2 regions of the Pedobacter aquae genome follow, and region 2 is predicted to be linked to the other one. Evidence: riboswitches for the same ligand, from Rfam matches in the RefSeq annotation. Region 2 holds a riboswitch; the other holds the start of a gene.
The links. Region 2 has a riboswitch for cobalamin ahead of FYC62_RS09430 (ribonucleoside-diphosphate reductase small subunit). Riboswitches for the same ligand answer to the same signal wherever they lie in the genome.

Region 1: another riboswitch for cobalamin. It lies ahead of FYC62_RS05060 (TonB-dependent receptor plug domain-containing protein); the one in region 2 lies ahead of FYC62_RS09430 (ribonucleoside-diphosphate reductase small subunit).

Annotation. Positions count from the first base shown of each region.
Region 1 covers NZ_CP043329.1:1,146,385-1,157,735, reverse strand. Annotated here, with positions in the region: gene mnmE (tRNA uridine-5-carboxymethylaminomethyl(34) synthesis GTPase MnmE) at 1-685, opposite strand, end outside; gene FYC62_RS17955 (amidinotransferase domain-containing protein) at 805-1,332, shown strand; gene FYC62_RS17950 (arginine deiminase family protein) at 1,356-2,246, shown strand; gene ctlX (citrulline utilization hydrolase CtlX) at 2,269-3,186, shown strand; gene FYC62_RS05085 (arginine decarboxylase) at 3,275-4,666, shown strand; gene FYC62_RS05080 (Dph6-related ATP pyrophosphatase) at 5,128-5,850, opposite strand; gene FYC62_RS05075 (SIR2 family NAD-dependent protein deacylase) at 5,843-6,535, opposite strand; gene FYC62_RS05070 (bifunctional adenosylcobinamide kinase/adenosylcobinamide-phosphate guanylyltransferase) at 6,544-7,047, opposite strand; gene FYC62_RS05065 (DUF6580 family putative transport protein) at 7,218-7,796, opposite strand; gene FYC62_RS05060 (TonB-dependent receptor plug domain-containing protein) at 7,832-9,637, opposite strand; cobalamin riboswitch at 9,849-10,039, opposite strand; gene FYC62_RS05055 (hypothetical protein) at 10,223-10,498, shown strand; gene FYC62_RS17045 (hypothetical protein) at 10,485-10,661, shown strand; gene FYC62_RS05050 (putative sensor domain DACNV-containing protein) at 10,650-11,351, opposite strand, start outside.
Region 2 covers NZ_CP043329.1:2,163,874-2,175,224, reverse strand. Annotated here, with positions in the region: gene FYC62_RS09470 (DUF4861 family protein) at 1-499, opposite strand, end outside; gene FYC62_RS09465 (hypothetical protein) at 433-1,362, opposite strand; gene FYC62_RS09460 (T9SS type A sorting domain-containing protein) at 1,659-5,162, shown strand; gene rlmD (23S rRNA (uracil(1939)-C(5))-methyltransferase RlmD) at 5,206-6,603, shown strand; gene FYC62_RS09450 (hypothetical protein) at 6,600-6,992, shown strand; gene FYC62_RS09445 (phosphoribosyltransferase family protein) at 7,276-7,785, shown strand; gene FYC62_RS09440 (DUF421 domain-containing protein) at 7,782-8,474, opposite strand; gene FYC62_RS09435 (isopenicillin N synthase family dioxygenase) at 8,622-9,587, shown strand; cobalamin riboswitch at 9,728-9,947, shown strand; gene FYC62_RS09430 (ribonucleoside-diphosphate reductase small subunit) at 10,056-11,024, shown strand; gene FYC62_RS09425 (ribonucleoside-diphosphate reductase subunit alpha) at 11,157-11,351, shown strand, end outside.

The DNA.
Region 1 (11,351 bases), 1.0 Mb from region 2:
GCTTACCTGCAATTACCACAGGTACACCATTTTTAATCACGTTACCCATCTCAAAGGATTGTATTAACCTTGAAACGACTTTATTAATAGCCAAGATAAGTTGTTTAAGCTGGTCGCGGTTTGCAAATTCTACATCTTCTTCGCTAAAATCTAATTCCAGCTCTATCATAGAAGCAAAATGAATGAGTTGCTCTCTTAGGTTCTTTAATTCGTTAGAAAAACCACCACGCATCTGCTGTAAAGCTAATTGGTGTGCCGATTTTGAACTTGAAGCAATTAAATCTGCAACAGCTTCTGCCTGAGATAAATCTAAGCCTCCATTTAAAAAAGCTCTTAAAGTAAATTCGCCTGCTTTTGCTGCTCTTGCACCATTTTTTATCATCAATTTAATGATGCTGGCAATGATATAATCTGAACCGTGGCAGCTAATTTCTACCACGTTTTCTTTGGTATATGATTTTGGAGCTACAAAAAGCGAAACTAAAACTTCATCAATGATAAAATCTCCGTCTCTTAAAGTTCCAAAATGTATGGTGTGCGAGTCTTGTGCTTCTAAATTTTTACCATAAAATACTTTATTGGTGATGCTTATAGCCTCTGGACCTGATAGCCTGATAACGCCTATAGCCCCTATTCCTGCTGGTGTTGCCAGCGCAACAATGGTTTCTTCTTGATGTAAAGACATATACCTGCAAAGATATTGTTTTATGTTAGATGATGTTGAAACCTGCTATTGTAAATTTTGTATGGGCTTAACACCTATTTTAAGGTAAAACTGTTAAATTGTGGTAAATAGATAAATTTATGCTATTAGACCCACATTTTAAATTACAAGTAAGCTCAGAAATTGGAACTTTAGAAAGATTGCTCATCCACAGTCCGGATAGCGGATTGGGCCGAGTTGTACCTTCTAAAGCACAAGATTGGCTATTTGAAGATATTGTTCATTTAGATACCATCAGAAAAGACGAGTATGATTATTATGTAAAACTACTCCTGTACTTTTTAGACCCTTCTAAAATTAGAGGAAAGCTTAAAGATATTGATGCCGATAAAAGCAGAGATTTTTATAAACCTGGTCATCCTAATTTTTATAAATCTGATAAAGTTATAGAAATACAGCTTTTGCTTAAAGATATCCTTACGGATGAAAACATCAAGAAAAAGCTGGTTGCGGCAGTTTGCGCTATAGAAGATTGCAATTACCTATTGCAGCAAGAACTATTGACAACTTCGCCAGAGGATTTGGCTAAAGTGATGATTTCTGGTTCTTTAAATGATGATACCATGATTTTTGCGCCTATCCCTAATCTTATTTTACTAGGGATATAGGCATTACCATCAATAATTTTGTTTTGCTTAATAAACCTGCTAAAAAAGCCCGTTCTAGAGAAGCTCTTTTAGCTAAATACATTTTTTTTAATCACCCTTTATTTCAAGCTTATAAAGCCAATATTATTGAAATTCCTGATTCTTTGCAGTATTTCTTAAGGCCAGGTGAAGAGCAAATAGAAAAAAACACTTTAGAAGGTGGTGATGTGATGGTGGTGAGCAAAAACCATGTGCTTATAGGGCATAGCGAAAGAACATCTGCTCGTGGTATTAATGAAGCCATCAAGATACTGTTCGAGAAGAACGTGGTTGATAAAGTTTCGGTAGTTAAAATTCCGCATAAACGAGATTTTATGCATATAGACACTGTCTTTACTCAGGTAAAACGCAATGTTTGGGTAATTTTACACGCTATTGGAAAAGCAGATTTTAGTGGCGATGGTTCTGAACCTATAGACCATTTATTGAAAGAACAAATATCAGAAAAAGCAGAAATTACACAATTTGTTAAAGGCAAAATTCAGTATCCCAAAAGATTTGCTTGTATTGAAGATTTACTAGAAGATATCAGTGTAAACGATTTAAAATCAACAGAGAAAGTAGAATTTATATATTCTGGTAACCAAAAATTCCCTTACGATTCTCGTGAGCAATGGACAGACTCTTGTAACCTGCTGGCTATTAAAGAAGGTGTTGTCTTAGGTTATGATAGAAACGACCGTACCATAGAAGCTTTTAAGCAAAAAGGATTTAAAGTTATCCCTGTAAAGAAACTGCTGCAAAAGCTAGAAAACAACGAGTTACAGGTAGAAGATTTAACAGATACTTTCATTACCATGCCATCGGCAGAGCTTTCAAGAGCTCGTGGTGGTTTCCATTGTATGAGTATGCCATTGTTAAGAGCAGATATTTAATTATTGATCAATAAGAAACATCATGCAAACCACGTCTCAGATATTGATGATAAGGCCTGTTGCCTTTGCACTTAACCAACAAACCTTAGCCAGTAATGCTTTTCAGGATGCGCAAACTGAACAAGAAGAAGTACAAGAAAAAGCTTTAAAAGAATTTGATGCTTTTGTTGAAGTGCTAAAAGCTAATCATATACATATCAATGTTATACAAGATACCTTAGAGCCGCATACACCAGATGCCATATTCCCCAACAACTGGATTTCTTTTCATGAAAACGGTGAAATTTTTCTTTTCCCGATGCTGGCAGAAAACCGTAGACAAGAGAGAAGAGCAGATATTATTGAAAGTTTAAAAAAGCACTATCAGGTTAAAATATTAACAGATTTAAGCTTTTACGAGAAAGAGCATAAATTTCTTGAAGGTACGGGTAGTATGGTGCTAGACCGTGAAAATAAAATAGCTTATGCTTGCCTATCTGCCAGAACGCATGAAGATGTTTTAAAAGAATTTTGCCAAAGGAGTGGTTATGAAGCCATCATGTTTCATGCAGAAGATGCTAAGGGCATAGCTATTTACCATACCAATGTGATGATGTGCATGGCTACAAAATTTGCTATAGTTTGTATGGATGCAGTTAAGGATTTAAAAGAGCAGCAAATCATAAAAGAAAGTTTAAGTAAAACTGGCAAATTATTGATAGAGATTTCTTTAGCGCAGATGAACCAATTTGCTGGAAATATGCTAGAGTTACAAAACACCCATGGCGAGCACCTTTTGGTGATGTCTAGAAGTGCGTTTAAAAGCTTAACATCCAAACAAATACAAGAAATTGAACAGTTTGTAAATATCTTAAACGTACCTTTAGAAACCATAGAAAAAAACGGTGGTGGAAGTGCCCGCTGCATGATAGCAGAAGTTCATTTACCGTCTTTATCATAGCGCAAAAGCATGTTCAAATTAATTTTACATTAAGACTAACATTTTTTCATTTTTTAATTACATTTTTGCGAAAATTTTAATCTAAAGAATGCAGAGTTACGAAGAGTTCTTAGACCTCAGTGTTGGTTTCCCACAAGAAGGTTTTGACATTATTGATGATGAATTATATTTTCATGATCTAAACCTAATGGAGATGATTGAAACGTATGGTACTCCCCTGCGCTTCACCTATTTACCTATCATCAGTAAAAAAATTCAGCAGGCAAAAATTCTTTTTCAAACTGCTATTCTTAAAAATAATTATCGTGGTAGCTATAAGTATTGCTATTGCACCAAAAGCTCGCACTTTAAGCATATTGTAGAGGAAGCTCTAAAAAATGATATTCACTTAGAAACATCATCGGCTTTTGATATGCCTATGATTGATGCTTTGGAGAAGAAAGGTGCTGTTACTAAAGATATTACGGTTATTTGCAACGGTTTTAAAACTTTTCAATACAAGCAATATATTATAGATATGTTGCATGATGGTTTTACAAACATCATTCCTGTTTTAGATAATAAAGAAGAGTTTAATTTATATGATGATGAAGTTGAGCTAGATATCCCTTGTAACTTAGGAATTAGAATTGCAGCAGAAGAGCAGCCAGATTCTCAGTTCTACACCTCACGCTTAGGAATAAGACAAGAAGATGTTATAGACTTTTATAATTCTAAAATCAGTAAAAACCCTAATTTTAGAGTTAAACTACTACACTTTTTCATCAACTCTGGTATTTCTGATACACCTTATTATTGGAACGAGTTAGAAAAATACGTTACCTTATATTGTAAGTTCAAGAAAATCAATCCAGAATTAGATACTTTAGATATTGGTGGTGGTATGCCATTTAAAGATTCTTTGGTATTTGATTTTGATTATGAATACATGATCAATGAGATTGTAAAACGTATTAAAGAAATTTGTGCCGAACATGAGGTAATGGAACCAGATATTATTACCGAATTTGGCAAATACACTTGTGCCGAAGCTTCTGGTATCCTATACAAAGTATTAGGTAGAAAACAACAAAACGATCGTGAAAAGTGGTTAATGCTTGATGGGTCTTTTATCACTAACCTTCCTGATGTTTGGGCTTTAAATCAACGTTATATTTTATTACCTATTAATAATTGGGATGCTGAATATGAACGTGTTAACTTAGGTGGTATTACCTGCGACGGACAAGATTATTACAACCAAGAAGCACACATGAACAGCGTTTTCATGCCTAAAACACGTAAAGTACAATATTTAGGTTTCTTCCATACGGGTGCTTATCAAGAAGTTTTAAGTGGATACGGTGGTATACACCATTGTTTACTACCTTCACCTAAGCATGTCATCATCAGAAGAAATAGAGACGAAACTTTTAACTATGAGGTTTTTGGCGAAGAGCAAAACAGTAAACAAGTTTTGAAGATTCTGGGATATATTTAATTGAAAATTCAAAAGTGCTTATTAAATTAAAAATTCAAAAGTAAAAATTCAAAAGTAAAAATTCAAAAGTAAAAATTCAAAAGTGCTTATTAAATTAAAAATTCAAAAGTAAAAATTCAAAAGTGCTTATTAAATTAAAAAGTCAAAAGTGAAAATTCAAAAGTGCTTTTAAAAGTAAAAATTCAAAAGTGCTTACTTGCGTAATAAGTTAAGAGTAACTGTTGAGTTGAAAAGTAAAAAATAAAAATTCAAATTGCTTAAATTCTATAGAGTTTAGGCATTTTTTGTTTTTAAGACTAATTATTGAATTTTATAGGTCCTAATCACCTAACAAACTAACCACCTAACAAACTAACCACCTAACAAACTAACCCCTAACCACCTAACAAACTAACCACCTAACAAACTAACCACCTAACAAACTAACCCCTAACCACCTAACAAACTAACCACCTAACCACCTACCCCACCAAATCCACATACCAGAAGCCTAGGTTTTTGGGTTTGTCGTCTTTAGTGAAGCAAACATCGTCTTCGTTTTTGGGTGTTGGATAGCTTTTAAAAACTTTCTCGCCTAAAGTATAAGGAATAGCGTTTTTAAAAATGGGGCCTTCAAACACAAAAGTGTGGAATTCTCCGTTTTCTCCGCATGGGTCTATATTTTCTGGCAAACTGTTTATTAAAGCTATATCAATAACTTTCCCTACATAAGCTCCTAAATTTTCTTGTGTGCAAGCTATTACAGTTTTAAAACCTAAATTCAAGAAGTCGTGAATTAATTTTTTAGTATCTTTTTGCCACAGTGGAAATACGGCCTCCATCCCTACTTCTTGTAATTTCGCTTCGCGGTAAGCTTTTAAATCCTCCAAAAAAATATCTCCAAAAACGGAATGTGTAATTCCTTCTTCTTTCAGAATGGTTAAATGATGATGCATGATTTCATCATATACTGACATACCTGGCATTTCTGGTAATCTAATTTGATATAATGGAATACCTAAGCTTGCTGCCTGTTGCAACAAGAGCGATTCTCGTACTCCATGCATAGAAATACGATTTAAACTATCATTAATAGTAGTTACCAAATATTTAACCTCATAATCTGGATTTTGCAATAAGTAATATAAAGCTAAAGCTGAGTCTTTACCCCCGCTCCAATTAAAAATACATGGTTTCCTATTCATGTTTCAACAGTTTTTCAACTAAAAGAGGAACAGCAAGGCTAGCTTTCTCTTCTATTTTAATAAGTGGATTGGAGATTCTAACTTCAGGTATTTTAGGATCTATAACATAAACAGGTACCTCCTTACGAGCAAGCTCTAATAAACCCGCAGCGGGATACACAGCTAATGAGCTGCCAATTAAGATAACTATATCCGCCAAAGGCATTTCATGCATAGCCTTGGTAATCATGGGTACAGCCTCGCCAAACCACACCACATGTGGGCGTAGCTGACTGCCTAACTCACATAATTCTCCCATTTCTATTTCAGGCTTATCTAATTTATATAGCAAGGCTGGGTTTTGCGAAGAACGGGCATAAACAATTTCTCCATGTAAATGCATAATATTTGAAGAACCTGCTCGCTCATGTAAATCATCAATATTTTGGGTGATGATTAAGACTTCAAACTTTTCTTCTAATTTTTTCAAGGCAAAATGTGCAGGATTAGGTTCTGCTGCTAAAACACCTTTTCTTCTTTCATTATAAAACTGCTGTACTAAGACTGGGTTTCTTTGCCAAGCTTCTGGCGTAGCAACATCTTCAATGGCATAACCTTCCCACAAGCCATCGGCATCTCTAAAAGTTTTTAAGCCACTTTCTGCACTAATACCGGCACCTGTTAAAACAATGATTTTCTTTTTCATAAGGCAATTTATTTTAGCGTAAGTGGTAAACCTGATACCATAAAGATAGCTTTATCCGCTTTTTTAGCAATGTATTGATTAAACCAACCTTGCAAATCGGTAAACTTCCTTCCGGATTCTGTATCGGCATGTAAGCCCATTCCTAATTCATTAGAGATGATGATGAAAGTAGCCTCTTGTTGCGTTAAATCATCAAAAGCTTGTCTTATTTGTTCTAAAGATGCTTCTACATTGTATTTAGTATCTACAAAAAAATTGGTAAGCCATAAGGTTACACAATCTATAACTACTACTTTGCCTGTAAAATCAATTTTAGCGGGATATTTCTCTTCTTCTATATTCTCCCAGCGCTCATCTCGGTCTTGTTGATGCCTGATGATACGTTTTTCAAAATCTTTATCCCAATTACGGGCTGTAGCCAAATAAACAGGCTTATTGGTTAAAGATAAAGCTAGGTTTTGTGCGTAGCTGCTTTTCCCAGAACGGGCACCTCCGGATATATAGTAAATCATGCTATTTTCTTAAATTTTAAACATAAAAAAAGAGGTTGTCTTACAACATCATTTTTTGTCAGGCTGAGCGGAGTCGAAGCCTTTTGAGTAACTCAGAGTACATTTCGACTCCGCTCAATGTGACAAATACGATTATTTAGACAACCTCTTTATGGTATGCTATTTAGTATTTAGTATGCCAATTCTTTTTGACTTTTTAAGATAGTGAATTTAGATTTTGCTAATTCAAAACCACCATATAAAACTGCACCAAATACTAAGTTTCCTAACAATAGGTTTTTCTCAAAAGGAATTGCTGCAATTAAAGATTGGTAATAACCTGTAATGTCTTTATTGTATAAAGTGCCACCTAACCAAGGTTCAATATCAGTAACTAACCAATGAATTAAAACACCAGCTAATGAACCTAATAAAACAGTATTTACATTAACTGTTTTAATTAAGCTTCCAATAAATACCATAGCTACAAAGCAGATATAAACCCAAATAAAACCATTGTAAAATAAAGTAAACTCTCCTGTGTAAGAATAGGTTACAAAAATATCACTTATAAAAAGGGTAATTAGAGGAACTAAATAAGCTTTGTATTTATTGGTAAAATAAGTACCACCAAACATAGCAATTGCACCTACAGGGGTAAAATTAGACCAAGCAGTTTGTTCGCCTAAGCTAAAAAATCTTGTAGCAGCTGCGGCAAGAATCATCACTACCAATACCCAGTTTCTTACGTTTATTTTATTTAAAGACATATGTTATAAATTATGAATGGTAAATTTATTAAATCTTATTGAAAAAGAAAGCTTATACCTGCATTAAAGTTTGTACCCATGGTATTATAGCCTGCAAAATCATTATATCTGGCATCAAAGAGATTTTTTACATCCGCGAAAAGCGTAACATTTTTCTTTGTTTTATACTGTACATAGGCATCAAACTTATGATACGATGTTAAAACTACATTTTGTTCGTTAAAATCGGTATCGTAATAAATATCTCTTCTACTATCTGTCCATTTGTATAATAGGCTAAAACTTAAGTTTTTATTCAAGTTATAGCTCACATTAGCGCCTGATGAATTTACTGGTCTTCTAGAAAGATTAAAAGCTCCTGGCGTACCCGGAGATTTAATTACCCTACCATATACATAAGCATAAAATGCACTGATGCTTAATTTATCGCTAGGTTTAAAGCCAATTTCGGTTTCTATACCCTCATCATTTTGCTGATTCTGATTTAAATAACCAAAGCTACCATCTGCTCTAGAGCCAAAATCAATCACATCATCAATCTCTCTAAAAAAGACGCTGGTATTGATGTTTAATTTATTCTGGAATAAATCTGTACTAAAGCCAGCCTCATAGTTAAAAGATGTCTCTGGGTTTAATCCATTAGGGTCTGCATATTCTGAAGTAAGCTGATATAAACTTGGTACTCTAAAAGCAGAAGAAATATTACCATAAACCTTAATACTATTGAATAGTAATACAGAAGGATTAAAAGTATAAGTAAAATTATCTCCAAAAGCGCTATGGTTATTGTATCTACCACCTAGCTCCATCCTAAAAACATCTTTTACGTTAAAGAATAGAGAGGTAAAAAGACTAGCGATATTGTTATTAGCATTTCCTGCAGTAAGTGGCGCACCAAAACCACTAAATTGGTCGGTAGCACTGTATTTATAATTAGCCCCTGATGTTAAATCTAAAAAGTTATTCACTTTGTATGAGAATATACCTTCTACATTGGTAATACTGCCTTTGTAATAACTATTAGCGCCGTTATTATTAAACTTATTAGATACATTATTTTGGCTAGCTATTAAGCTTAAATTACCTTTTCTTAAAGCTACATTAAGGCCAATATTTCCTAATAAAGCTACTTTATTGTAGTTATAATTAGTATTGTCTTGAAAAGCTCCACCATCTAAACCAGATTTATTATTATTAAGTTGTAAACCACCTAATATTTTTACGGTGTTGTTAAGGTATTGAGATAAATTAAGACTTAAACCTTGCTGACTAAATTTGTCTTTCTCAAAAAGAGAAGCTGCATTTAAAGGCTGGGCAGACGAAAAACCTTTACTATCTAAATTAGAAAAATTTAAAGCTACAGCTGTTTTATTGATATTACCATTAAGACCAACAGCTTGTTTGTAAGTATTGTAAGAGCCACCACTTAACAAGGCATTTGTTTTAAGCTTGCCCTCTCCTTTTTTAGTGATGACATTGATAACACCTGCTACAGCATCTGAACCATATAAAGTAGAGCTAGCACCTTTTAATACTTCTATTCTTTCTATTTGGTCTATTGCGATAGCTGCTAAATTATATTCACCAGAAATTCCTGATGCATCATTCACCGGAATACCGTCTATTAAAATAAGCGTATTGGCAGAAGAAGCACCTCTTAGGTAAACTGATTTTACTTCGCCCAAAGCACTACCGCTACCGGTAACGTTTAAACCGGGAACAGTGTTTAACAATTCTGGTAAGGTCCTGCCTTGAGAGCGTTCTATCTCTTCTCGAGAGATTACCCTAACCATTTTACCAATATCACTGATTTTTTTTGGAGAACGAGAAGCTGTTACCACGACCTCGCTTAATGAACTGGGCTTTTGCGATTGTGCATAAAGCCGGGCATCTGTTAATGCCAGTTGAACAAGCCCTAGGCCTGCTGCAACGTAAATGTTTTTCTTTTCATTTTGTTGTGAGTTTTAGCCCACAGCAAACAGAAAATTGGTTTTGAAATTGAAATACCTTATGGTAGTATTCTCATTCAAACGCTTCAATCCCCGAAAGCTATGAATTTTTAACAGTTAGGCAGGTCTTCTGACTTACTCCCCGTTTCTAACCTTCCCAGTTTGAAGTATCAAACAAGTGGCGCTTTAAGAAACAGTTTTCTAGAGCTTACAGCTGCGGGACAGTTGAAGAATTACACTTCATTCCCTTTTAATCTCGTTCTAAAACGAGAACCATAACGCCGCAAAGATAAGAGGAAAATATTTTATTGTTTCATTTTTTTTAAACAATTCACAATAAGCACCAAAAAATTATAAAAAACCAAAAGAAAAGAAGTTTTAATCCATCAAAATGATATATTTTTCATAAAATCAATTTTATTATTTTTTTGGTACAGTTATCGATTATAGTTTATAGTCTACCAAAATATTATCGCTATGAAAATCAATATCGCCAGTAACGTAAAAGCTTTAAAAAGCAAAAGCGCACTACAAACAAATTTTAATCATCATCAACACAGACTAAGTGAAGAACTAAATAAAGGCAAACAGCATGTGTTATACACTAGTTTACTCTATGTTTTATCAATTTTGAGTATAGGCAGCTGGATTATTTCTTTAAAATTATTGCCTTTTGGCGATATGTTTCAGTTTCTATTGGGTGCTGCAGTTTTAACGGTTAATTTATTAATTTTTAGACATGCTAAAATTTAAAGCTATGACTTTTGATGAACCACAAGCCAATAGAAAAGACTGGAAAAAGCAAAAAGCTAAAAGAGATTTATTGGTAAAAAGAAACGATGAGATTGCTAATAAACCTGTTTCTATTTTTGAAACAGATAATGAAAGCTCAAACAAAAAGAAGTTAAAAAAGTAAAGTTTCTATACGATGCGCTTGTACGCATTTCATACTTTCTGACCAAGACAACACTGTAAAATATCCATCTTGCGAAGCTACCAAAGCAATACAATCATGATTATCAAAAACAAACTGAGCGGCAGAAAGGTGCCTGGTACCCCCCAATCTCGAAACTTCTAACAAAGAAGCCTCACCACCTATAACAGGCTCAATAAAAGCTATCTTTTTTACGCTGGTATTTCCTTCACGTTTGCCAATCTTTACGCCAAAGGCTAAAAGCTCATATTTATCATTAATAATAGTTGCGCCATCTATAGCTGTAAAACCTGCAATATGGTCAACTTCTCTTTTTAATTTACTTACCCATAAGCTTTCGCTGATGTTAGCACCGTCTTTTAAAATTAAATTAGCTAAGCCTTCAAACGGCGGATTTAACTGATAATGAAAAGGCTGTATCAAAGAAGATTTCCATTGCTCGTCAGCCGATGGGGTAAGCAGCAAAGTTCCTCCTCTACCATGAGAGCGCATAAAAACTGCTAATTGTATCAGGATGTTAGCCGTATCGTTTCTTAAATATGGTGCCGTAAAACCTAAAAGTGATTTCAGAATTTGCGGACTATCAGGTAGCATACCACTATCTTCATTCACAATTTTAATTTCATCACCCTTGAGGATGACAACGTTGGTAAATTTTCCGTAACCATTAAT
Region 2 (11,351 bases):
AATTTTCATCAGTTTTATGTTTTGATGATACATTTATCTGATTTTCATAAGCATAGCTTGATGCCCAAATAGCGGGTTTTTCTTTTATTTTGAAGTTTTTATTGTTTAGTCGAGCTTGATGATGCTTAATCTGTAATTGGCTGTAAATAGGGCCTTCTGTTAAAATTCTACATTTAGTTTTTTTGACAGGATAAAGGGTATCGGTAGCAATACTACCTATTCTTTTAAAACCATTTTTAGTGCTTATGGCAATACCACCAATGCCAACAGAATTTCCCACAGGCAGTATATCTCTGCCCCATTTTTCCATGACATGATAATTATCTACCACTTCCATTTTATCAGTTAAACCCACATTTTCGGGTGAAATTTCCGCTTGTAATTTTCCAAACAAATCCTTAGCATGTCTACCATCTAAATAATGGCGGTAACCTACTTTATCGTTCTCCCAAGTTGGTCCGTCTGTTTGGTAAGGCTGAAAGCCACTAACTTTAGGCAAGTTTTGGCAACTGAAGAACCATTATCTCTTACCGTTACTGTAGTATTGATATTCATAATATGATTTTCATTGATGGAGTTGTTACCCAGTCGGTTAAGTGTTAAACTTCTGGCTCCATTAGAAAACTGACCAGCTATTAGTAATGGATTAGTTGTGTTATTTAAATTAATAGTTAAGGTTCTAGTATGATTAATAATGTTAGGACTTGTTCCTGTTTGCGCTCCAAATGCAGCCAGACCAACTATTTTAGTCTTTCCATTTCCAGAAAAAGTAAAAGTAGAGTTAGGAACGAAAGATGTATTAGTTGAGTTGTTTGAATTATAAACATGAATATCAATCATATCTCTAATATCTAAAGCAGCATCTATGTTATTTCCCGAGCCTATTGTACCATTGTTAATAATACGTGATGCTGTAGAATCCGTTTGTAAATTTACTCCTACTCTAAGCACATTATAGGTTACAGAAGAAACATTTCCTTGTGTAGCACCTGTAGCTGTTACATAAGCAACAGCGCCACTGCTTCCACTTTCTAATTTACCGTTCGCCTCAATATAAAGATTTCTACAACTTACGGTAAAGGCTGTTGTGGTATTAGGTGCTGTAATTGTAACAGTGCTTCCGCCAATAATATGTACATTATCTCCAGCTTGTGGTCCATTTGCATTTACTGCTGCCCCTCCAACCCTAGTCCATGTACTGGTGCTATTCCAAGCTCCACCAACTGCAGTAGATACGTAATCACCAGTTAGTCTTGCAGGTATAGTAGTCTGCCCAAAAGCAGTAAAACTAATGCTCATCATGAGCAAAATTGCCATGAAGTTTAGCTTCATGAATTTAAATTTACGAGTAGAAATTTTCATAATTGGTTATTTAAAATGATTAAAAAAACTTGTTAATACTTTTGCTGATAAAATTTTCGATAAAGGCTTTTGCCTTTTCTAATTGGTTATCATAAAGGTAGGTTTAGAATTATTTTTCAGATTTGCCAGATGTTGCATCTTCTTGTTTCAACTCGCCAAAACAAGCAGTTTAGGTCTTTTTAGATGTTTCATCCTTTTAAATCTAACATACTTGCAACTTTTAAATAATCAATTGCAACATGTAAGCATTTGGTCTATAGCAGCTTCACCTACCTTAGCTTTACCAAATAAACCACATGATACTTCATTTTATAAACTTTAAAAAAATTGCGAGATACACCCTTGTAGCTTTCACATTAGCAAATTTTGGAACTGCCAAGGCACAAAGCAATTTACTTAGTAATGCAGGTTTTGAAATTACTCCAACAGGTACACCAGCGTTTTTAAATACATCAAATGCTGGCACCCCTTCAGGTCGTCCAAATGAATGGCAGCTTATCATTTCTAGTAGTAACTGTTCTGGTAGTCCATGTGCTTTAGGTTCTGCTACTATTGTAAGTAATACAGTAAATTCTGGGGCGAGGTCTTTATTTTTACAAATAGATAAACAAACCAATAGAAATGATATCAGGTTGTTACAATCCTTCGGAAATATAACACCTGTACCTGCCGGAAATTATGTAGTTAGTTTCTACATGAAATCAGATCAGGTATATCCGGTAACGGTTAATATTTTTAAATCTACCGAGAGTATTACCTCTAATGGAGATGGCTCTGGTACAGTAGCTACCCCTTTACAAGTTTTTACACCTACCAGTACATGGCGTAGGTACAAAATGTATGTAGATATTTCAACTTGGACGGTTACAGAACGTACCAACATGCGTATTTCTATTCGGCCAAATACATCAACAGCACTTCCTACAGGTCCTTATCCAAAAAACATTTGGTTTGATGATATTTCTATCGTACCGCTTACGGCTTTGGCCGAGCTAAAAGATATAGCCATAGATGTTGCTGAAGAGCGTAAATTACTAGCACAAAATGCAGGCTATGATGCCGAGGCCAATACCCTAGCTTTAGAAATTGAAGCTTTAAGAGATGCAACACCAGGCACTCCTTTAGTTCCTCAAAAAGCAATAGGGTTTAATCCGCCACCATTGCATACTACAGAGGCTACAAATCCATTTATTGCCAGCTTAAATGCTTGGGCTTCATCTTATTTAGCAAGTAGTTTTCCTGCTTTTGCAAAATCTACACCTGGTAATTTTGTTTTCCCACAGGAATATAATTCTCGCCTGTTAGGAGATAATATAGAGAAAATGTACTGGTTGCTAATTTCTCCGCAAAGTAATTACCGCAATCATCCAGAGCTTTTTAGACGCTTTTTAATGAGTTTATATGCTACTTCTGATGATTATTTAATCAACGGGTCTGATAGTAATGGTGTGCCAGGTACAACGGCAAATGCTTTAAATGATTGGTTTGCAGCTCCATTAGTAACCTATGGTTGGTACATGTCTGAATTTTCTTTTCCTGATTATATACCTACTAGCTTAAAGCAAAAAATGCGTGGTGCAGCCGATGAAATGGGCAGACAATTCTTCAACAGGTCTAATATCATCTTTAGCCAAACAGAATTATTAAAAGGTATTTATACCAATCGAGATATATCTTATGCAGAAGTATTAATCCATGCGGGTTTATATAGAAATAATAATGGTTGGATTGATAGGGCTAAAGTATTGGTAGATTCTTTACATCAATACGGTTTATATCCTGATGGAGGTTACAGCTATATCAAAAAGCAAAATGAAGTAGCAAATTATCATGGCGGTACAACGGCTTCTCTAGCTAAAATTTGGGCTATGATAGAGTATCAGCCTGCTTGGGATATCATTTCAAAATCAGCCAATTATGAAATTTTAGACATAGAACCCTTAGAGGTACCAGAGTATTACACGGCAGGCGCCTGGAAAACGATGTGGAACGGTGCAACACATTTGTTTTCTAGGTCTGCCTCTTTAGCGCCCATTTTATACATCACAGAAAATCCATACCTGAAATCTGTTTATGATAGATACCATCAGGTTTATGGTTTTGATGGCGACCCACTTTCGGTTACTTTTCATAAGATGAATCTGTCATCTTCACCAGTACCCGATAATTTTTTTGTTTATAACAGAAATATCCAAGGACCTAAAGCAAGATATGGCCGTTTCTCTTATGCTGCATCTGGTAGAAATGTCTCTGGTAATGAGGATTTTCCAGGTGCACAAACCATTGTTGGCGCCATGACAACCCAGCCCGGAAGATTTGCCGGACAAGATGAAATGGATGCTGCTTTAATGGCTGTACATGCTAAAGTTCATGTTAGAAACTTTGCTACTAGTACCAGAACAACAGAATGGACAGATTGGGGCTATATGAGTACCAAAATGAATGCTAAAAGTAATGTAGCTAAAACTGCTGCTACAATTTCTACTCCTTCTATTTTACAATACCAAACATCCGGCCCTAGAGGTTTTGATACCAACTGGGCTTCTTTTCAGCAATGGATCATGTTGCCAGATAGAATGGTAGGTTTGGTAGAAGTTTATCCTAAAGATAATGTAGCTACGCAAGCAGGTAGTATTGATGGCCGTATCAGATTTACTTACGGAAGGTTCGGCTTATTAAACCCAAAAGTTTTTACCATAGATGAGCCTGGCAAAAGATATACCTATGGTGGCTTAAGAGCTATTATACATCAGCATGATTTTACTTCTGTAGATACTGCTATGGCCGGTACTTTAAGAGATTTCGTTAGGTTAGCCTCAGAAATTAGATTAAGATTTAACCTTTCTACAGGAACAACTCCATTCACATATCCGGCAAATACCAGAAAATTCTTCATCACAGAAATCAGAAGAGCAAACGCAACGGGGGAAGCTTCGGTAAGCCGACTTACCGTAAACGGTGTTAAAGGGTTAGTGGTAAGGTTAAACGGAGCAGTTTATGCATCATTTAGAAATGATAACAACACAAATGTAACGCTAAATCTAGATACTTTAATGCCAGCAGGTAATCAGCATGAAATTCATTTTACCCGTGGAGATAACTTTGTACCATCACCACAAACCCTTACTGCTAGGTCATACAGTATAGCTGCAAATGAGCAAATTTTATTCATATCATCTAACGATAGTTCTATTTTAGGTAGTCCATGGTTAAATTTTAACCAAACTTTGGCTACTAGTGGTATTTATACTTTACCGGTAAGTTTGCTTTCTTTCAATGGGTTTAACCAAAATAATGAGGTTAAGCTGGCTTGGTCTACAGCTACAGAAACCAATAACCAGAAGTTTCATATTTATAGGTCTAATGATGGTAAAAACTTCCATTTATTAAAAAGTATAGCTGGTGTAGGTAATTCATCTGTTCCTCAAAATTATAGCTTAACTGATGCAAAGCCTTTAAGCGGAACAAATTACTATAAATTGGTTCAAGTAGATTTTGATGGAAAATCTACAGAATTAAAAATTATTGCAGTAAATACGGGTATCTCCAATCAGCAAGAGCTAGATATTATTGTTTTACCCTCAGAATTTAAGCTCTCAGCATTTACGGCTAAAGAAGAAAACGCTAAGCTTTATGTTTACGATATCTCTGGTAAATGCGTACAAACTTCTTTATTAAGTTTTGCAAAAGGAGAAAACCATGTTTTCCTAAGTAAAGTACCTTTAGTAAAAGGCGTTTATATAGTGAAGCTTGAAGTAGGCACAAAACAGGTACATAAGAAATTTATTCATGGTGAATAATCTTTTTAAAACCTTAATTTTGCCAGCTTAAACAGCATAAGTTTTGGGCGAACAAAAGATATTAGAGCAATTAGAAGTTTTTGACATTGCAGAAGAAGGTAAAGGTGTAGCAAGACATCAAGATTTGGTGGTTTTTATAGAAAAAGCTATCCCTGGTGATGTTGTAGATGCCGCAGTTTATAAAAAGAAGAAAAAATTTGCTGAGGCCAAGGTGCATACGCTACATCAACCATCGGCAGATAGGGTAACACCTTTTTGTGTACACTTTGGAACTTGCGGAGGCTGCAAATGGCAGCACATGGATTATAGCGCACAGTTAAAATACAAGCAAAAATCTGTTACTGATGCTTTGCAAAGGCTTGCAGGTTTAGATGTTGCACATACCGAGCCTATTTTAGCATCGGCAGAAACTACTTATTACCGTAACAAATTAGAATATACATTTTCTAATAAAAGATGGTTAACCCAAGAAGATGTTGCCTCTGGCGAAGCTATGGAAATGAATGCTTTAGGTTTTCATGTACCTCTTCGTTTTGATAAGATTTTAGATGTTCAGCATTGCTGGCTTCAGGCTTCTCCTTCTAATGAAATTAGAAACAGCATCCGCGATTTTGCTTTAGCTAATCAAATTTCTTTTTACGATTTAAGAGCTCATGAAGGTGCGTTAAGAAATTTAATCATCAGAACTTCTTCAACAGGAGAACTGATGATTGTGATGGTTTTTGCTTATCCGGAAGAAGGGCAAGTAGAGCTTTTGATGGATTTTGTGAAAGCTAGTTTTCCTCAGGTAAATTCGCTTATGTACATCATCAACCAAAAGAAAAATGACACCATTTTTGATCAAGATATTTTATTATACCACGGGCAGCCTTTTATTTATGAAGAAATGGAGGGCTTGAAGTTCAGAATCGGGCCTAAATCATTTTACCAAACCAACTCTTTACAAGCTTATGAATTGTATAAAATAACGCGTGATTTTGCAGGTTTAACAGGTAAAGAATTGGTTTACGATTTGTATACCGGTACAGGTACCATTGCCAATTTTGTAGCAAAAGATGCTAAAGAAGTTGTTGGGGTAGAGTATGTGCCAACGGCCATAGAAGATGCAAAGGTAAACTCACAAATTAATGGTATAAACAATACGAAGTTTTATGCTGGCGATATGAAGGACGTTTTAAATGCCGAATTTATAGCCCAACATGGCAAACCCGATGTGGTGATTACAGACCCTCCAAGGGCGGGTATGCACCCTGATGTTGTAGAGCGCTTAATGGAGATGGAGGCTGATAAAATTGTTTATGTAAGCTGTAATGCGGCTACACAGGCTAGAGATTTGCTGCGTTTAAAAGAGAAATATGAAGTGAGCAGAATTAAACCTGTTGATATGTTCCCTCAAACGCAGCATGTAGAAAATGTGGTTTTATTAGAATTGAAGAAATGAATCAAGAAGATTTAATGGGTAATCCGGCTGCGGGGGAAAATCAAAAACCTCAGGAAAGTCCTTTACTCTCTTTAAAAAAAGATTTAGCAAATTATAAAGATGCCATTAGGGAGGTTGCCATAGAAATTATGGTAGAAGGTTTATCGGCCCATCCTATATTTATTGCTCATCAGCATGAAGTTCATATTGGTGAAGTTATTTTAGATAGGGTAGAATTGGCTACAGATTGGACTATACAAGCATCCACTTTAGAAGAATTTATAGAAAGAGGCATTATTCAGGAGACTAAGAAAGATGCTTTTTTAAGCAGCTATAAAAATGCCGACGATTTTGCCTGTGTCTTTGTTGTGGTGCCAGAAGGAGCAAATTTTGTTTATTACCCCTATTAAAAGAAAAGAGGCTGTCAAATCAAATAATTCGTGTCAGGCTGAAGCGGAGTTGAAGCCTAATTCATCCTTCGACCCTGCTCAGGATGACAATTGAAACCAGCCACATAAAGTGGATTCGATTATTGATAACCTCTTAGCATTAACACACACTAAAAATTTATTAAGACAAATTTGTAAACCTTTTAAAACTTAGACGCTATCATAGCATCATTAGTTACATTAATTTTTAAAAAAGATTACAGGTTTAAACATAATTAGTTAATTTGAGCCAAAAATAGCAGCTATGCCAACCAAAAGAGTACTTATTCTTAACCATACGCAAATACAGCAGAAAATTAACCGTATTGCTTATCAAATTTTAGAAGACAATATAGAAGAACAAGAAATTATTCTTGCGGGTGTGGTTTCTAGAGGTTATAGGTTTGCTTTAAGGCTAGAAAAAGTATTAAAAGAAATTGCTCATTTTAAAATTACCTTAGCAGAAATTGAGTTAAATAAAGATAGCTCTAAGCTAGAATCATCTATCAATATCCCTATAGAAGCCTGCCAAAATAAAGTTATTATTTTAGTTGATGATGTTTTAAATAGCGGTAGAACCATTGCTTATGGTTTAGGAGTATTCTTAAATATCCCTTTAAAAAAATTGAGATCTGTTGTTTTGATAGATAGAAGTCATAAACTATTTCCGGTAGCTACAGATTTTGTAGGCCTACAACTTTCTACCGTATTAAAAGAACACGTAGAAGTAGTTTTAGACGAGAATAATGAGCCCGATGGTGTCTATCTAAACTAAACTACCCTAAAGTTATTCCTAGCTTCTAACCATTTCTTTTTGCCGCACTTGCTGCAAACCGCCTCTGTTGCTATGTCTAATTCATGAACTTTACCGCAAGAAACACAAGCAAATAAACCTTTTTTTGTAATCTCTTTTACAGGATTTCTAACTTCTTGTGGCAGTATAGGTAAACCGTATTTTACATCTTCGTTTTTATAGAAAAATACACTTATATCTCCAGATACTTCTAAAATAGCTAGTTTTACTTGGCCTAAATGGTCTATGTGTTCCATTCTTAGTTCTGCATAAAATTCGTCAACAGCTATGTCTTCTTTTTTCATTCTTTCTATAACAAATTCCCCGTCGACAATTAAATAAGCCGGTTTGCCTTCTATCCAATGCTCAAATTTTTTAAATTTAAGCGCCCAAGTAACAGTTCTATAAAAAGCTAAAACGCAAATAAAAACAGTAATAGCGGGTAATAAACCTACATCTTCATAAAACATAGGGTCGCCGGCTGCAGAACCTAGCGTGATGATAATGACCAACTCAAAAATAGATAATTGCTTAATGCCTCTCTTGCCTGTAAGTTTTAAAGAAAATAAGACCACGATAAACATGACTAAGCATCTGAATATCACCTCCAACAAGAAAATAATAGGCAAATCATTCATTAAAACTCTTTCCCATTCAAAAATTTCATTCATAGTTATAATTCAGGAAATTATTTATCTTTATAAAAATGTGTAAAACTCAAAATAATGAAAATCAGAGTTTTAAAGCGTGATGTTTAAAAACAATATAGGTTTATCCACATTTTGAGCTTACATTTGTTTTACTACAAACAACAAAACATGGCTACATCAATAAATATACCGCGTTTAGATTTAAACGATTATGTGAATGGTACAGCAGTACAGAGAAAACAATTTTCTGATGATATTGGCAAAGCTTTTAATGATACAGGTTTTGTTACCATCACCAATCATGGTTTAAGTAAGGAGCTTATCGATAACCTTTACACACAAGTAAAAGAGTTTTTTAGTTTACCCGAAGAAACTAAATTAAAATACGAAAAAGTAGAGCTTGCAGGGCAACGTGGTTATACCTCAAAAGGTCGCGAAAAAGCTAAAGATTCTAAAACACCAGATTTAAAAGAGTTTTGGCAAACCGGGCAATATGTTGAGGATGGAGATGTCATCAAAGAAGAATATCCAGATAATGTTCTTGTAGAAGAAGTACCTGCTTTTAACATCGTTACCAAAGAAATCTACCAAAAATTAGAGCATGCAGGTAAGCAGCTTTTAAAAGCTATAGCAGTTTATTTGGGTTTACCCGAGGATTATTTTGAGGATAAAGTGCATAATGGAAACTCCATATTAAGAGCTATACATTATTTCCCGATTGAAAATCCAGATGCTTTACCTGCCGATGCAGTAAGAGCCGGGGCGCATGAAGATATCAACCTCATTACTTTATTAATTGGTGCTAGCGCAGATGGTTTAGAAGTTTTGACTAGAAACGGAGATTGGTTTGCCGTTAAAGCCCATGGCGAAGATATTGTAGTTAATGTTGGCGATATGTTACAGCGTTTAACCAATAACAAGTTAAAATCGACCACTCATCGTGTGGTAAATCCGCCAAGAGAATTGATGAAGAGCTCTAGGTACTCGGTACCCTTTTTCTTGCATCCAAAATCGGGTATGGATTTAACTTCTTTAACTTCTTGTATTGATGAAGAAAACCCTAAAGCTTATAGCGATATGACGGCTGGCGAGTATCTCGACGAACGTTTAAGAGAAATAGGTCTTAAAAAATAAAAATCAGTAATTCAGAATAGGAAGGAAGCGCCCCAAAAAGGCGCTTTTTTGTTTTTATAGCAAGGTTGTGAATAAGTTTCCTTATTGTTCAAAACTTCATTGCCTATACTCGCTTTATTAGTCATACTTTTGAAATAGTTCTTTAACATCACTTATTCAGGTTACCAAATTTGTTTTGGTATTAAAAGGGAACCATGTTAAAATCATGGGCTGACGTTGCAACTGTATTTCTGTTTTTTCAACTAAAATTTGAAATCAAAAATTTGCTAAATATCAGGTCACTGTTTTGTTTTTCAACAAAATGGGAAGGCATTTAGTAAACAGATAAGCCAGGAGACCTGCCGATTAGGATTTGTCAAGACTTTCACGTAAAAGGTTTTGATAGAAGCTCTTCTAAACCCTCAATACCTATCAGGGTCTATGTTGTCTTTTGTCAATTCCTGTTTGTAAAATTTAAAAATTAGAACCATGCAACAGGAAGAAGTATTACTTAAAGAAAACAAGGATCGTTTTGTGATTCTGCCCATCAATTATCCCGCAATTTGGGAAATGTACAAACGCCACGAAGCTAGTTTTTGGACAGCAGAAGAGATAGATTTATCTGCCGACCAAAAAGATTGGGAAAATCTTAATGATGGCGAAAGGCATTTCATTAGCCATATTTTAGCTTTTTTTGCCGCTAGCGATGGTATTGTGAATGAAAACTTAGCGGTTAATTTCATGAGCGAAGTACAGGTGCCAGAAGCTAGGTGCTTTTATGGTTTCCAAATCATGATGGAGAATATCCACTCAGAAACCTATGCTTTATTAATTGATACTTATATCAAAGATGTAAAAGAAAGAAACCATCTTTTACATGCCATAGATACGGTTCCATGTGTGCAGAAGAAAGCACAATGGGCACTAAGATGGATAGAAAAAGGCACTTTTGCACAACGTTTGGTAGCTTTTGCTGCCGTAGAAGGTATTTTCTTTAGCGGTAGTTTCTGTTCTATTTTCTGGTTAAAGAAAAGAGGCTTAATGCCTGGTTTAACTTTTAGTAACGAGTTAATTTCAAGAGACGAAGGTTTACATTGCGAATTTGCTTGCTTGCTTTACGGTATGCTTCAAAATAAGTTGAGCAAAGAAGAGGTTTATGAAATTATTTCTGAAGCTGTAGAGATAGAAAAAGAATTTATTTCTGAGGCATTACCCGTTAATTTAATCGGGATGAATGCTCGCTTAATGATGCAATACATCGAGTTTGTGGCTGATAGATGGCTAGTAGAATTGGGTTATGATAAAAAATATCATGCTACAAATCCTTTTGATTTCATGGAAATGATATCCCTACAAGGTAAAACCAATTTCTTTGAAAAACGTGTAGGCGATTACCAAAAAAGTGGTGTATTAAGTAGCAAAGAAGACCAAGCGTTTTCACTGGAAGAAGATTTTTAATTAGATGCTTAGTCCTGATGAATTATCGGGCTAGTTGGTTAGTTTATTAGGCTATGAAATCGCCATCCCGACAAACTACCCACTAACAACCTAACAAACTAATCACCTAACAATCTAACAAACTAAAAAAGAATGTTCGTAATAAAAAGAGACGGAAGAACAGAATCCGTAAAATTTGATAAAATAACCTCAAGAATAGAGAAACTCAGCTACAGCTTAAATGCAGATTTTGTAGACCCTGTAGAGGTTGCTAAAAAGGTAATCGATGGCTTGTACGACGGAGTAACAACATCAGAACTAGATAATTTGGCGGCAGAAACCGCGGCT